2 regions of the Agrobacterium burrii genome follow, and region 1 is predicted to be linked to the other one. Evidence: riboswitches for the same ligand, from Rfam matches in the RefSeq annotation. Region 1 holds a riboswitch; the other holds the start of a gene.
The links. Region 1 has a riboswitch for fluoride ahead of JZX89_RS28340 (voltage-gated chloride channel family protein). Riboswitches for the same ligand answer to the same signal wherever they lie in the genome.
Positions count from the first base shown of each region.

Region 2: linked by a shared signal. The riboswitch ahead of JZX89_RS25340 (voltage-gated chloride channel family protein) and the one ahead of JZX89_RS28340 (voltage-gated chloride channel family protein) in region 1 are both predicted to bind fluoride.

Region 1 covers NZ_JAFLNA010000026.1:4,984-12,476, forward strand. The annotation lists gene JZX89_RS28305 (multicopper oxidase family protein) at 1-714, shown strand, start outside; gene JZX89_RS28310 (cupredoxin domain-containing protein) at 743-1,222, shown strand; gene JZX89_RS28315 (copper-binding protein) at 1,246-1,530, shown strand; gene JZX89_RS28320 (DUF411 domain-containing protein) at 1,591-2,040, shown strand; gene JZX89_RS28325 (MerR family transcriptional regulator) at 2,062-2,466, opposite strand; gene JZX89_RS28330 (glutaredoxin family protein) at 2,522-3,310, shown strand; partial or broken gene JZX89_RS28335 (Tn3 family transposase) at 3,434-3,562, shown strand; fluoride riboswitch at 3,715-3,791, shown strand; gene JZX89_RS28340 (voltage-gated chloride channel family protein) at 3,878-5,695, shown strand; gene crcB (fluoride efflux transporter CrcB) at 5,707-6,096, shown strand; gene JZX89_RS28350 (EamA family transporter) at 6,093-6,530, shown strand; gene JZX89_RS28745 (hypothetical protein) at 6,567-6,752, shown strand; gene eno (phosphopyruvate hydratase) at 6,808-7,493, shown strand, end outside.
Region 2 covers NZ_JAFLNA010000018.1:22,233-29,725, reverse strand. The annotation lists gene JZX89_RS25365 (RHE_PE00001 family protein) at 1-665, opposite strand, end outside; partial or broken gene JZX89_RS25360 (TnsB C-terminal domain-containing protein) at 755-2,406, shown strand; gene JZX89_RS25355 (TniB family NTP-binding protein) at 2,413-3,291, shown strand; gene JZX89_RS25350 (TniQ family protein) at 3,288-4,169, shown strand; gene nhaA (Na+/H+ antiporter NhaA) at 4,256-5,449, shown strand; fluoride riboswitch at 5,637-5,713, shown strand; gene JZX89_RS25340 (voltage-gated chloride channel family protein) at 5,800-7,493, shown strand, end outside.

The DNA of each region.
Region 1 (7,493 bases):
CCGGGCACCTATGTGCCGCGGGTCATGGAGATGACCGACTTCAATCTCTGGACCTGGAACAGCCGCGTGTTCCCGGGCATCGATCCGCTGGTGGTGTCCAAGGACGACCGGGTGCGGGTACGTGTCGGCAACCTGACGATGACCAACCATCCGATCCACATGCACGGCTACGACTTCGAAGTGACCTGTACGGATGGCGGCTGGGTGCGTCCGGAGGCGCGCTGGCCGGAGGTGAGCATCGACATTCCCGTGGGGGCCATGCGCGCCTACGAGTTCGATGCGAAGTATCCGGGTGACTGGGCCATTCATTGCCACAAGTCGCATCACACCATGAACGCGATGGGCCATGACGTCCCGACTTTCATCGGCGTCGACAAGAAGACCGTCGCCGAGAAGATCCGCAAGATACGCCCGGAATACATGCCGATGGGAACTGCCGGCATGGCCGACATGGGCGAGATGTCGATGGAAATCCCTGAGAACACTGTGCCGATGATGACCGGCTGGGGCAAGCACGGTCCAATCGAGATGGGCGGCATGTTCTCGGTGGTGAAGGTCCGCGAGGGCATCTCGGCGGGCGATTACAACGATCCGGGCTGGTACGAAAACCCGCCGGGTACCCAGGCCTGGGAGTGGACCGGTGCCCTGCCGGACGCACCGAAAGCCAAGGACGCAAAGACCACGATCACTCCCAACCATGCCGACCACGGCTGAAAATCACTTACCAACTGAGGACAACCCCATGAAAATCACACTACTTGCCGTACTGCTCGCCACACTCGCCACCCCTGCCCTGGCATCGGGATCGCACGCCGGTGGACACGGCGAAGCGATGGCCGTCGGGGAGCCGGGCAAAAAAACCCAGGCGACCCAGACCATCCGCATCAGCATGAAGGAAACGTCGGACGGCAAGATGGTCTTCACGCCGAACAGCTTCAAGGTCCGCAAGGGCCAGACGGTCGTGTTCGCTGTCAAGAACGCGGGAGAGCTGGATCACGAATTCGTCCTCGACCGGGAGGACAAGGTCATGGAGCACAAGGCTGTCATGGAGAAGTTCCCGGAGATGGAACATGACGATCCGAACGCTATCCGGCTCGCGCCCGGCAAGAGCGGCGAGATCGTCTGGAAGTTCACCAATGACGGCGTCTTCAAGGTCGCCTGTCTCATCCCCGGTCATTACGACGCCGGCATGCACGGCGACGTCAACGTCGCCGCCAAGTAACCTCAAAACGAAAAGGAACTATCATGAAGAACATCGTTACGATCACCCTCGCCACAGCCCTCGGTCTGTCATTCGCAGCCGGTTCCTTCGCTCAGGAGTTCACCAACGGCACGGTCAAAAAGGTCGACGCGAAGACCAAGAAGGTCACTCTCATCCATGAGGAGCTGAAAAGCCTGGAAATGCCGGCCATGACCATGGTCTTCACTGTGGATGACGCGGCCATGCTGGCCAAGCTCAAGGAAGGTGCGAAGGTGCAATTCGTCGCCGAGCGCAAGAACGGAAAGCTCACCGTCACCCAGATCAAGTGATCGAACTGCCGTCTCCGGCAATCCTGCCGGAGACGGCTCAAGCAACGGAGGATACTGAAAATGAGGCGCAGGCAGTTCATCTTCCTTTCGGCTGCAGCCGTAGTGGCTCCAGCAGGCGCCATGGCGCAAAAAGCCGCGATGACAGTCCACAAGGATCCCTATTGCGGATGCTGCGGCGCGTGGGCGAAAGCATTTGGCGTGGCAGGCTACCGGGTAGAGACGCGGGACGAGGATGACATGGACGCATTCAAGGCTCGCCTCAAGGTGCCGGACGAGGTTCGCGGTTGTCACACCGCGATGATGGAGGGCTATTACCTCGAAGGCCACGTCCCGCTTGAGGCGGCCGAAAGGCTCCTGAAGGAGCGTCCGGCTTTAGCCGGGCTTGCGGTGGCGGGCATGCCCAAGGGATCGATGGGAATGGGAACGGACCCCGCGGCTTCATATGATGTCATGGCGGTACCCCGTGACGGCTCAAACCCGTACGTCTATATGGCGGTGAGGCCGAGCTGAAGCGTGCGCTGGTGACACCGGTCATACGCCGAAGGAATGCAGGATTGGACAGGGTCCAGTCTTGCCTGATGCACACTCCGCGACGAGCGTGTTGAGGGACTCGCGGGCAGCTTGCAACTCTGCGATCTTCACATCCAGGGCGTCCAGACGAGACCTCGCCAGGCTTCTCGCGGCAGCACGGTCGTCTCCGGCATCGAGTTCGAGCAGGCGCTTGATCTCTTCCAGCGTGAAACCGGCGGTCTGCGCCTGGCGGATAAACTTGAGGCGGCGCACATCGTCACGCGTGTACCTGCGCACCCCTTCATGTCCCTGTGGCGTCGGCAGAAGGCCACGGCGTTGGTAGAAGCGGATGGTTTCGACACTTACCTCGCCTGCGGCGGCAAATTTTCCAATTGTCTTGTCCATGGGCTGTTGACTCCGTACCACAGTACGGAATGTATAGTCATGCCAACGATTTCACAAGACGCAAGGAGACGTCAAAATGTTGGACAGAACAAGCACGGGCGACAATGAAAAGAAGGCAGTCCTCTACCGGATGGTTATGGCTGCACATACCTGCCCCTACGGATTGAAGGCAAAGGACCTCCTCAAGCGGTCCGGCTACAAGGTAGAAGATCACCATCTGACGACGCGCGACGAGGTCGACACCTTCAAGGCACAGCATGGAGTGCAGACAACGCCTCAGGTGTTCATTGATGGCAATCGGGTCGGCGGCTACGATGACACCAGGAGGTTCCTCGGAAAAAAGGTGCCCGATCCCAAGGCGACTACCTATCGGCCTGTCGCAGTGCTCTTCGCAATGACGGCTCTCACCGCGATGGCTGGCAGCTACGCCGTCAGCGGCGACGCTTTGACGCTGCGAGCGGCTGAATGGTTCATCGCCTTCTCCATGGTAGTGTTGTCAATGCTCAAGCTCCAGAACGTGGAAGCATTCGCGACCATGTTCCTCAACTACGATCTTCTAGCGAAACGGTGGGTGCCGTACAGCTACATCTATCCCTATGCCGAGGGAGCGGCGGGCATCCTGATGGTAGCCGGCGCGCTGAATTGGGTTTCTGTTCCAGTGGCGCTGTTCATTGGAACGATCGGCGCGGTTTCCGTCTTCAAGGCGGTCTACATCGACAGGCGCGAGCTCAAATGCGCATGCGTTGGAGGATCGAGCAACGTGCCGCTTGGGTTCATCTCGCTGACCGAGAATCTGATGATGATCGCTATGGCGGTCTGGATGGCGGCCGTGTCGTTAGGGTTTGTCACCCGTCATGCCATGTAAGGGTGTCGTGTCGCGAAACTCCCACAGACCGTCTAAAAACTCAGATGATCCGTGCTCAGTGGAGCGATTCAGTAGGTGCCGTCGGGAAGCCAAGCAGAATGAAAATTTTGCTCTTCCTCGACGCAGACGCGCACGGCCGATCCGGAGGCGATCCTGCGCCGCTTCGCGCGGGCTGAAGTGATGCACCCAACCTACAAGGCGCTGAGCGAACTCGGCCGTGCGGTCAAGACGATCTTTCTATGCCGCTACCTGCGGGCCGGATAGATTTCGGCAAAATTGCCGCATGAGCAGCGGCGCGAAAATGCCAATTGCAAAACTCAGGCAATAAATTCTAACTTTTGTTGGGATTATTGCGACAGCCAACGCTAGTCACTGATTGACAATTGCCACAAGCTGCCGCTACCGATGCTCCTGGTAATGGATTCTGCCGGGCATTAAGCCGAACCGCTCCCCAGATGGGGCTGATGACTCCTACTCAACGCGCAACACGCGAAGGAGTAGAGTCGTGCCAAAATTCCAGTACCCTTATTCTGAGATGAATTGTGAACCTGCGGGAGCGTCCATCTGATGGCGCTCTCGGCATTTTTTGGTCTTCGCGTCACCCAGGTCCGAAGCCTCGCAAAATGGATCGTGATCGTCGTGCCGATGGCGATGGCCGTTGGCTCACTTGTCGCCCTGTTCCTCTGGAGCCTCGACAGGGCAACCGAATTGCGCTTCGAGTTTCCATGGCTGATCTTCTTCATGCCGGTAGCAGGCTTTGCCATGGTCTGGGCATACGGAAAGTTCGGAAAGTCTGCCGAAGGCGGCAATAATCTCATTGTCGATGAAATCCATGAACCGGGCGGCGGCCTGCCGCTGCGCATGGCTCCGTTTATCTTGGTGACGACAGTTCTGACCCACCTGGTTGGCGGATCGGCGGGACGCGAGGGAACGGCCGTCCAGCTCGGGGGCAGTCTGGCGAGTGCGTTCGGCAAAGTGTTCAAACTCACGCCATCCGATTTTCGAATTCTATTGATGACTGGAATCGCGGCTGGGTTCGGCGCGGTTTTCGGCACTCCGATTGCAGGTGCGATCTTCGCGCTGGAAGTGCTCACCATTGGCCGTATGCAATACGAGGCGCTGCTGCCAGCTCTTCTGGCGGCCGTCGTTGCTGACTGGACCTGCCATGCCTGGAGCATCGGTCACGTCCAGTATTCCATTTCCTATCTCGGCGGGATCGGCGAAGGCATCGGGTTCCATCTCGACGCGCTTCTGATGCTCAAGGTAGTGATCGCAGGGGTCGCCTTTGGGCTGGCTGCGCACTTCTTCGCGGAACTCTCTCACCTGGCTTCATCTACCTATAAGGCTCTTCTGCCTTATGCGCCTCTGCGGCCCGTGCTGGCGAGCGCCATCCTGATCGGCCTCGTCCATGTGCTGGGAACACGCGAGTATCTCGGCCTCGGCGTCTGGTCACCAAACCCGGAGGACGCGACCATCATCGGCTTCTTCCGGCCCGACCATGTCGACTACTGGAGCTGGGCCTGGAAAGGGCTGTTTACCATCGTCACCCTGAGCGCGGGCTTTAAAGGCGGTGAGGTCACACCACTTTTCTTCATCGGGGCTGCGCTTGGAAGTGCGCTCGCCGGGGTCCTGGGCGCACCGCCGGACCTGTTTGCGGCTCTCGGGTTCGTAGCCGTCTTCGCGGGCGCGACCAACACGCCGCTCGCCTGCATGATCATGGGCATCGAACTGTTCGGGGCAACGCATTCCGTCTACATCGCGGTCGCCTGTTTCGTCGCCTATCTCTGCAGCGGCCATTCCAGCATCTATCTCTCCCAGCGTGTCGGCGTGCCGAAGACGGCCGCCGCTAACGATATCCCTCCGGATATTTCCGTCCGCCACATGCGCGACATGAACGCCCAGACCCTTGGTGATCTGGTCGGCACGGTTCGCTTCCGGTCGCTTGCAACGCGCGCAACGCTCAACGAAAGGCCCATCATCGTGACCCAACATACACTGCACTACAAGGAAATCGGCATGGTGCGCATCTATATGAAGCCGCGCGAGAAGACGCCGGGTAAGGGTGGCTGGTTCGGATCGAAGCCGCTCTATCGTGAGCTGGTCCTGCAGGCGAAAGCCGCTGGCATCATGAATGCGGTGGCTCACCACACCCATTTCGGGTACTCCAATAGCGGAAAGGTACAGGACGAGGGCTTCGAGATCCCTAATCCGGATCTGACCATGTGCGTGGAACTGATAGCAGCACGGGACAAGCTTGAAGACTTCTGCCGGACCCATGGCACCCTCCTTAAGAACAAGATGATCGTCTACAAGCATCTTGAGCACTGGGACGTGCTGGGCCATGAGATCGCGGCAGAAGAAGGCCTGAAAGCCAGTGCATCCTGACGGAGTTGATCATGGCATATTTGATCGTCTTTCTTGGTGCAGGCATCGGCGGCGTTTTCCGGCATAGCGTCAATATTGGTGCCGCGCGAATGCATGGCTTCGGTTTTCCGTATGGCACGCTGGCCGTCAATATTCTTGGCTCTGTCCTGATGGGCGTCCTGACCGAACTCTCCGTCGTCCGTTCTGGCCTGCCACAGGAATTGCGTCTCTTTCTGACGACTGGCCTACTCGGCGGCTTCACGACGTTTTCGACATTCTCGCTCGACGCGGTGACGCTTTGGGAGCGTGGCCAATGGGGCCTTGCCGCCGGATACATCACCCTCTCGCTTGTTCTCTCCATGGCGGGGTTGTTTGCAGGACTGATGCTCATGCGTTTCACAGGCCAGGGACAAGCAACATGAAAAACCTCCTCACAAGCTGGCCGATCTGGGCACTGATGTCTGCGGGCTTCGCGGCATTGACGGCGATCTTTGCCAAGATCGGCGTCGAGAACGTCAATTCCGACTTCGCCACCTTCATTCGCACCATCGTCATCCTGCTGGCTGCCGGTACGATGGTTTACATCACTGGAAACTGGCAGGAGCCGTCTTCGGTCTCGACAAGGAGCTGGCTGTTCCTTGTGCTTTCCGGCTTTGCGACCGGCGCCTCCTGGATCTGCTATTTTCGGGCGCTGAAGCTGGGTGATGCCGCGCGCGTCGCGCCGATCGACAAGCTCTCTGTCGTCTTCGTGTCAGTCTTTGCCGTGCTGTTCCTTGGCGAGCGCCTGACGCTCCCAAACTGGCTCGGTGTCGTGATGATCGCGGGAGGAGCCGTACTCGTCGCCTACAGGGCTTGAGACCATCAAAGAACTTCAAGGGGGGAGGAACGCACGATGTTGAATGAAGAGTGCCTATGGCGTGAGTGGTATGCCTGGTTTCCAGTCATACCGGTGGATGATCACGTGTTCTGGCTGGAGGAGGTCTGGCGACGGCGAAACCCACAATCTGGACGGTGGGAATACCGGTCGTTCCGATCAGACCGAGAAAGAGAAATCGAAGATGCCAATCGCCCGATCTAGGCGACAGCCGGTTCATCAAAAGAACGGCCTACACCCGACAGCAGGAGTCACATCCATGAAGACCCTTATCGAAAACATCACCGCCTTGGAAATCCTCGATTCCCGTGGGAATCCGACCCTTCGCGTCAGCGTACATCTCGACAATGGGATTGTGGGCACCTCGTCCGTTCCCTCGGGAGCATCGACCGGGGCCAATGAGGCGGTAGAACTACGTGACGGAGACTCCAGCCGATACGGCGGCAAGGGTGTTCGCAAGGCCGTCGACAACGTCAACCTGCGGATCGCCCCTTTTTTGAAAGGACACGATCCTTCGCATCAGGCGGCACTCGACGCAGCCATGATCGAACTCGATGGCTCGCCTAATAAATCTGAGCTTGGCGCCAACGCAATTCTGGGAGTCTCCCAGGCGCTTTGTCGCGCCGCCGCCCAAAGCCACGGCCTGCCGCTCTACGCGTATCTGGGTGGCGTCGGTGCCCTGCATCTGCCCATTCCCATGATGAATGTTCTCAATGGCGGCAAGCACGCGGATTCCGGCATGGATTTCCAGGAGTTCATGCTTTACCCGCACGGCGCACCGACGTTTTCTGAGGCCCTCCGCTATGGGGCCGAGACGTTCCATGCCCTGAAATCCATCCTGTCAAAGCGCGGCCTCAGCACCAGTGTCGGCGACGAGGGTGGATTTGCGCCAAAGCTCAAGAGCAATGAGGAGGCGTGCGAGGTCATTGTCGACGCGATCGAGGC
Region 2 (7,493 bases), on a different contig from region 1:
GCATGCTGCAGGACGGACAGTTCGTTCCAGGCATCGAGCGCGACGATCGCCTGCAGGACCGCCGGCAGGTTTTCTGCCTGCCGCAGCACGCTCCGCCATTCGTCTAGCCTGGAATCCTCGTCCCAGTCGAGATCGTAGACCAGTGCGTCTCGATCCGCCGCGCTACTCCGGCCAGGCCGCGTTGCGTTCTCGATCGCGGCCTCCGATCGGGCGAGCATCGCATCGATGGCGGCATAGTCGACGCCAGGGAGATTTCCGATGTCGGCATCTTCGTCCCCCGCCCCTTCCGGATCGTTCGCGACCGCACGCCGGATGGCGTCGGGGGCCGCCGCCTCATCCGTGTCGGCCTGCGTGATCTCCGCGTTTTTGCGCAGGATCCGAATGCCATCGGCCGACAGCGCCCAGCCAGGTGGTTGGGCGGCAATACGCCGACGAGTGCGCAGGACGTCGCGGGCGATTGTCAGCTCGTGGGTGGGTGTGCGAATGTCGCGGGTAGCGTCATGGAGGACGAGGTCTTCGAGATGGACGAGTTCGCCGTCTATCCAGAGCGAGGCACAGGCATCGGTGAATTGGATGCGCTCGAGGAAGCCGCCGCCGACCGGCGAGCGGGCGAGGCGCTCGTCGAGGCGCGTCAGAGCGATGCCGGCTGTGGGTTTTAGTTTAATTTTTCAACTCGGAAATTGTCATACGGACGTAAGGGTTAGGCGATAAATTTCAGTAGATTTTTCGCTAAGGATTTCAGCGAGGTCTGCCCATGCCAAAGCAATTGCATGATCAGGGATTGCCGGCGACACGCGCGATCTCAGATGAGCATTGGTCAGTCGCGCTCCGCATGCCCGCGAACTGGACAAGATCCTTGATGGCATCGGGCCGAAGCAGGTGGCCGTTTCGCGCGCGGCGGCCGAGTTGCGGCTAACGCGGCGACAAATCTACAATCTCCTCGTCCGCTATCGCATGGACAGGAAGGTGACAGCCTTACTCCCGCGCACCGCAAAAAGCCGCCGCAAGCGGCTGTCAGAAAAACTTGAAGCAATCATAGCGACAACACTGCGCGAGCAATGGCTGACACTGGAAGCTCCGCCCCTTGCCCCGGTCGTGGCTGAAATCCGCGCTCGTTGCGAGGAAGCCGGGCTGACCTTGCCGTCATACGTTACGGTTGCCCGACGTATCCCGATGCTGTTTAGCGCTGAAGAGATCGCCAAGAAACGGTCAGCCAATCCGAAACACCTGCTCCGGCTGAGGCCACGACCAGGATATATTCACGCAACTCACCCGCTCGACGTCTGTCAGATCGATCACACTCCGGCTGATATCAATTTCGTGGAGGTCGTTGACGGAACTGGCGTGTTTGTGGGTCGGCCTTATCTCACGATCGTGACCGATGTGGCATCACGCGTTATTTTAGGTTTCTGCCTGACTTTGGAGAAACCATCTGTTCTGTCGGTCGGACTTTGCCTTGCCCATGCGATGTGCGCGAAGGACGAATGGCTTGCCAACCGTAGCCTTGCTCATGCCTGGTCGACATTTGGCAGGCCTCGGGTACTCGTCACCGACTCGGCGATGGAATTCAAGGGGCACGCTTTCCAGCGTGGCTGCGACGATTATGGCATCCGCATTCGATATCGTGACCGCGGAAGAGTGCATCAAGGCGGCGTGGTCGAACGACTGCTGGGCAAACTCAACGCTATCCTCGCCACCTATCGCGGTTCGACCGGAAGGTCTGTGGTTGATCGCGATGAATATCCCTCGGAACGGCGCGCCTGTCTCGGATTCGCGGACCTGGAGCGGTGCGTTGCGCTGGCCATCCTCGATCACAACCGGCAGGAAAACACCAAGACACTGAATGTGCCGAATACGGAGTGGCAGCGCAACAACGCAGCTTTACCGCGCTTCAATGACGATCCACACACCGTTCTATTGTCGTTTCTGCCGGGTACGGAAAGAAGATTGTCGCCGCAGGGGATCAGCATGTTTGCCGTACATTATTACGCGTCATGGCTTGGCGGCCTCATTCCGCAGCGCGACCGGCTGGGAAAGCTGGAAGTAAGATATGACCCTCGAGACATCAGCCATATCTATGTCCGGGATCCGGAAGGCAGACACTTCCGACCCGTCGAACGGCGCGATGGCAGGCTTACGTCGCTGACGCTATGGGAACATGAGGCTGAGCGCGCCCGCCGGCGCGATGCAAACCATCGCTCAAGTGTTGCAAGGGTGGAGTTTCGCCGCGAAATCGCTGCTATCGTCGGGACTGCGAAACAACCCAGACGCCAGTTGTGAACTGCTGTCCGCGGTATCCACGCGGGCGCGTCGCAGAAGCCTTATGCGGCTATGCAGGAACAGGCGCGCGTTGCCTCACCTCATCCCACCCGTCAGAAAAGCCGACTACCGGTCGAAGACTGGTAGCATGGCATGTCGGACCATCTGCTCGACCATGTCCGATCCTACCTTGAACGCGACCAGGATGAGCGGATCGCCTACATCCGTGCCCCACGATGGATCGGACATCAGGTTGCTCAAGACAGCCATATACGGCTCACCGAGCTACTCTCAAGACCGCCGTCATTACGAACCCAGGGCCTGATGCTGGTCGGCCCCTATGCCAATGGCAAGACGATGATTGCGGAGCGGTTTGCCGTCGAACACCTGCGAACATCTGTCCAGCAGAAGCTTTGGATGGTCCAGACGCGAGAGGGCGCGGGCCTTGGCCATTTCTACGCGAGCATTCTCCAGGCGCTCCACGCTCCTGGGGGCGACATTTGGAATGTCAGCCGCAAGGCGGAACAGCTGGATCACTTGCTGGCAAGTCTCAAGCCAAAGGTGTTGATCTTCGACGAGTTTCACAACGCATTGCGCGGACGGGCGCGCGACATCGAGGCGATTTTTGCATTCCTGCGACGGATCGGCCGTCAGTATGACATCGCCCCGGTTCTGATCGGGGACGTATCCGTCTACGACTTCCTCAACGCCACCAGCGAGATGGCAACCCGTTTTGATCTGGTCGCAGTCCCGCGATGGCAATACGATGAGCCCTATCTGATGTTGCTCGATAGCCTCGAAGCAGCGTTGCCTCTTGCCAGGATCTCGGATCTGTCCAGCGAGCCGTTGGCTCGTCTTGTCTTCAGGTTATCGGAGGGTTTGATAGGCGAGACCGTCACCATCATCACAAAGGCGGCCGTCGCGGCGGTGCAATCCGGAACCGAACGCATCACCAAGGCGGGCATCATCGAACTACGGTACACCCCAATATCGCAGCGGCGCCAACCGGCTTTACGGGACAACCTGTTATGACGATGGGCAACGCTGGTATCCCGGCAATCAGCATACAACGGAGATACCGTCACATCGTTTCCGACCGATGGCCCGTCAACGTCTTACCGCAACCCGATGAATTGCTGTCGAGTTGGCTGCACCGTCTTGCTTATGCCAACGGCGTTGCACCGCGTGGATTCGCGCGCGTCTTCGGACTTGGATCTGGCATGTGGTCACCAGCCATCGATTTCAGACCCTCGAGCGACATCGAAAACCTGCTTCGCGCAAATGCCGGTGTATCCCACGCTCAGATCGTGGCAATGACCCTGGCGAGTGGCATCCCGACGGAGCTCTTGCTGCCGTTACGAAGCAGCGGTCGGCGGGGGACTTCAACCTGGCTGCAGTTTTGCCCCCAATGCCTGGCTAACGATGAACATCCATATTTTCGCCGCAGCTGGCGTTTGGCGACCAAAGTATCTTGCCGCCACCACCGCTGCGGCTTGCGCGACCGGTGCCCATCCTGCCAAAGACGTATCGAAGCCTACCGTCAAAGCAAGCTTGTCCCCCAGCATTTTTGCGTCCACTGCGGTTTCGATTTGCGCAAGGCGTCAAGGGTCATCATCAGCGTTGCAGCGCACCTGGTGGATTGTCGCATTGATCAGATGTGTCGCAGAGCGAGTGTCACTCCCGAACATCGGCGCGTTTTCCTTGCACGATTGCTGCAAATCCCCACGCTGGTGATGACCCACACTTCCGGCTCGCTGCTCAACTTCTCCAGCCCGGTGCGCATCCGATGCTTCGAAAAGCTTGCAGATCATGTTTGCGAACGAATAATGCTTGATGACGGTAATCCTGTTTGGCCAAGTCCTTATAGGGCCGAATCTGCTGGAAATCGTCGAGCAAATACCCTAGTTTAAAGCTTACAGTGCGTGCTGCGTGCGCTGCGTGCTTCCCCCGAAATTGACGGAGACTTCGATCAACCTCTCACAAGGAGCGCGAACCCATGTCTTCGACATTTTCCAAGGGCCGTATTCAATCCACTCTCCGTCAGTTCCTCGACAATGAAGCATCGGGTGGCATCATCCTGATGGCAGTTGCTGCTCTGGCAATTGCCACGGCGAACTCGCCGCTGGCAGAGAGCTACTTCCGTGTGCTGCACGTCTATGTCGGCCCGCTGAGCATCCAGCACTGGATCAACGACGCCTTGATGGCCGTCTTCCTCCTACTCGTTGGCCTGGAGATCAAACGCGAGATGCTCGACGGCCAGCTTTCAAGCTGGAGCCGGCGCATCTTGCCAGGCGCGGCTGCTGCAGGAGGCATGCTGTTTCCGGCACTGTTTTACCTTTACTTCAACTGGAGCGACCCGACAGTTATCCGTGGCTGGGCAATCCCGACCGCGACCCATATCGCCTTCGCTCTTGGGGTCCTTTCACTTTTCGGTAATCGTGTTCCCGCATCGCTGAAGATATTTCTGGCGGCGCTGGCCATCATCGACGATCTCGGCGCCGTTGTGGTTATCGCTCTCTTCTATACTGCGGAACTGAACCTGCTCGCTTTGGCTGGCGCGGGCCTCGTCGTTGGAAATCTGATCATCTTCAATCGCATGGGCGTGAAGGCCCTCTGGCCCTATCTCGCCCTCGGCGCGGTCCTTTGGGTGTTGGTTTTCGCATCAGGCGTGCATGCGACCCTTGCAGGTGTCTTGCTGGCGTTGACGATACCGCTGAAGCTGACGCCGGGGACGCCGGAGGCCACACACGATGAATCACCTCTGCACAGGTTCGAACACCTGCTGCACAAGCTGGTCGCCTTCGCGATCGTGCCGATCTTCGTTTTTGCCAACGCAGGTGTTTCGTTTGCCGGTTTATCGATGTCGGTCTTCGAAGAGCCGCTCACAATGGGCGTAGCGGCAGGTCTAATGCTCGGAAAACTGGTCGGCGTTCTGGGAACGGTGGCAGTTCTGGTAAGACTGGGATTGGCCGATCTTCCTGCGAGCGCTAGTTGGGGTCAGATGACAGGCGTAGCCCTGTTGTGTGGAATCGGGTTCACCATGTCCCTTTTCATCGGTCTGCTAGCGTTCAGCGATCCAGTTGTCCAGGATCACGTCAAGATCGGGATCCTGATGGGGTCGCTTGTGTCCGGTCTTTTGGGTGCGGTCTTTCTGACTGTTTCGGGGCGGCGAGCGAGGCGTGCAGCCTGAGTGGCAATGGCTTTTCCGCCAACTTCTCCCAATTCCGCACGCATGCGGAACATCGCGCTGATGGATGCCAAGATAAACGGCACCCCTTCTCGAACTGCATTCAGGATGAAAAATGTGGCAAGGTGCCAAGCAATCCCGCTCTCCATGGTGAGCGGGATTGACAGTGCTCATTTTGACTGAGTATTAAAGTTGCAACGGTAATGGATTCTGCCGGGCATTACGCCGAACCGCTTCCCCGACGAAGCTGATGACTCCTACTCAACGCGCTACACGCGAAGGAGTAGAGTCGTGCCTAGAATTCTTTACCTGTCTTCCAAAATGAAATGTATATCTGCGGGAGCGTCCAACTGATGGCGTTCTCTGCATTTTTTGGTCTTCGTATCAGCCAGGTCCGCAGTCTAGCGAAATGGATCATGATTGTCGTGCCCATGGCAATGGCGGTCGGGTCACTCGTCGCGCTTTTCCTCTGGAGCCTCGACCGGGCAACGGAGCTTCGCTTTGAGTTTCCCTGGCTGATCTATGGCATGCCGGTCGCAGGCTTTGCGATGGTCTGGGCCTACCAGAAATTCGGCAAGTCGGCTGAAGCCGGCAACAACCTGATTGTAGACCAGATCCACGAGCCGGGCGGTGGTGTGCCGCTGCGCATGGCGCCCTTCATCCTTGTGACCACGGTGCTCACCCATTTGGTCGGCGGCTCGGCCGGTCGCGAGGGCACGGCAGTCCAGCTCGGCGGCAGCCTTGCCAGCGCCTTTGGCAAAGTCTTCAAACTGGCGCCCGGCGACGTGCGTATCCTCTTGATGGCAGGGATTGCCGCAGGCTTCGGCGCTGTCTTCGGCACGCCGATCGCCGGCGCGATCTTTGCGCTGGAGGTGCTGACCATCGGACGCATGCAGTACGAGGCTTTGTTGCCCGCCTTGCTTGCCGCCATTGTTGCCGACTGGACCTGTCATGCCTGGGGGATCGGCCACACCCATTATGCCATCGCCTATCTCGGCGGCGTTGGCGAAGCTGTCGGCTTCCACCTCGATGCGGTCCTACTGCTCAAGGTGGTCATTGCCGGCGTGGCTTTTGGTCTGGCCGCGCATTTCTTCGCCGAGCTTTCCCATTTGGCATCATCAGCTTACAAGGCGATCTTGCCCTATGCGCCGCTGCGTCCGGTGCTCGCCAGCGCGATATTGCTGGGCCTTGTCTACATGCTCGGTACGCGGGAATATCTCGGTCTGGGTGTCTGGTCGCCCAATCCCGACGATGCGACGATCCTTGGCTTTTTCCTTCCCGATCACGTGGATTACTGGAGCTGGGCCTGGAAGGCGCTGTTCACGATCGTCACATTAAGCGCCGGTTTCAAGGGCGGCGAGGTCACACCGCTGTTCTTCATCGGCGCAGGTCTCGGCAGTGCGCTGGCCGGTGTTCTCGGCGCACCGGTCGATCTTTTTGCGGCGCTTGGCTTCGTGGCCGTCTTCGCCGGCGCCACTAATACGCCGCTGGCTTGCATGATCATGGGGATTGAGCTCTTCGGCGCCACCTATTCGGTCTACCTCGCTGTCGCCTGCTTCGTTGCCTATCTGTGCAGTGGCCATTCCAGCATCTACCTGTCGCAGCGCGTCGGCGTTCCGAAAACGGCTGCCGCCAACGATATTCCTCCCGACATCTCGGTTCGCCACATGCGTGACATGCAGACTCAGAGCCTCGGCGATCTCGTCGGAAAGGTCCGTCTACGGTCACTTGCTACCACCGCAACACTCAATGAAAGGCCCGCCGTCGTGACGCAACACAAGCTGCATTCTACCGAAATCGGCATGGTCCGTATCTACATGAAGCCGCGTGAGAAGGCGCCCGGCAAGGGCGGTTGGTTCGGATCGAAGCCTCTTTACCGGGAATTGGTCCTGCAGGCGAAGTCGGCCGGCATCATGAATGCCGTCGCGCACCATACGCATTTTGGCTATTCGAACAGCGGTAAGCTTCAGGACGAGGGCTTCGAGATCCCCAATCCGGATCTGACTATGTGCGTCGAGATGATTGCATCACGCGACCAGCTTGAGGA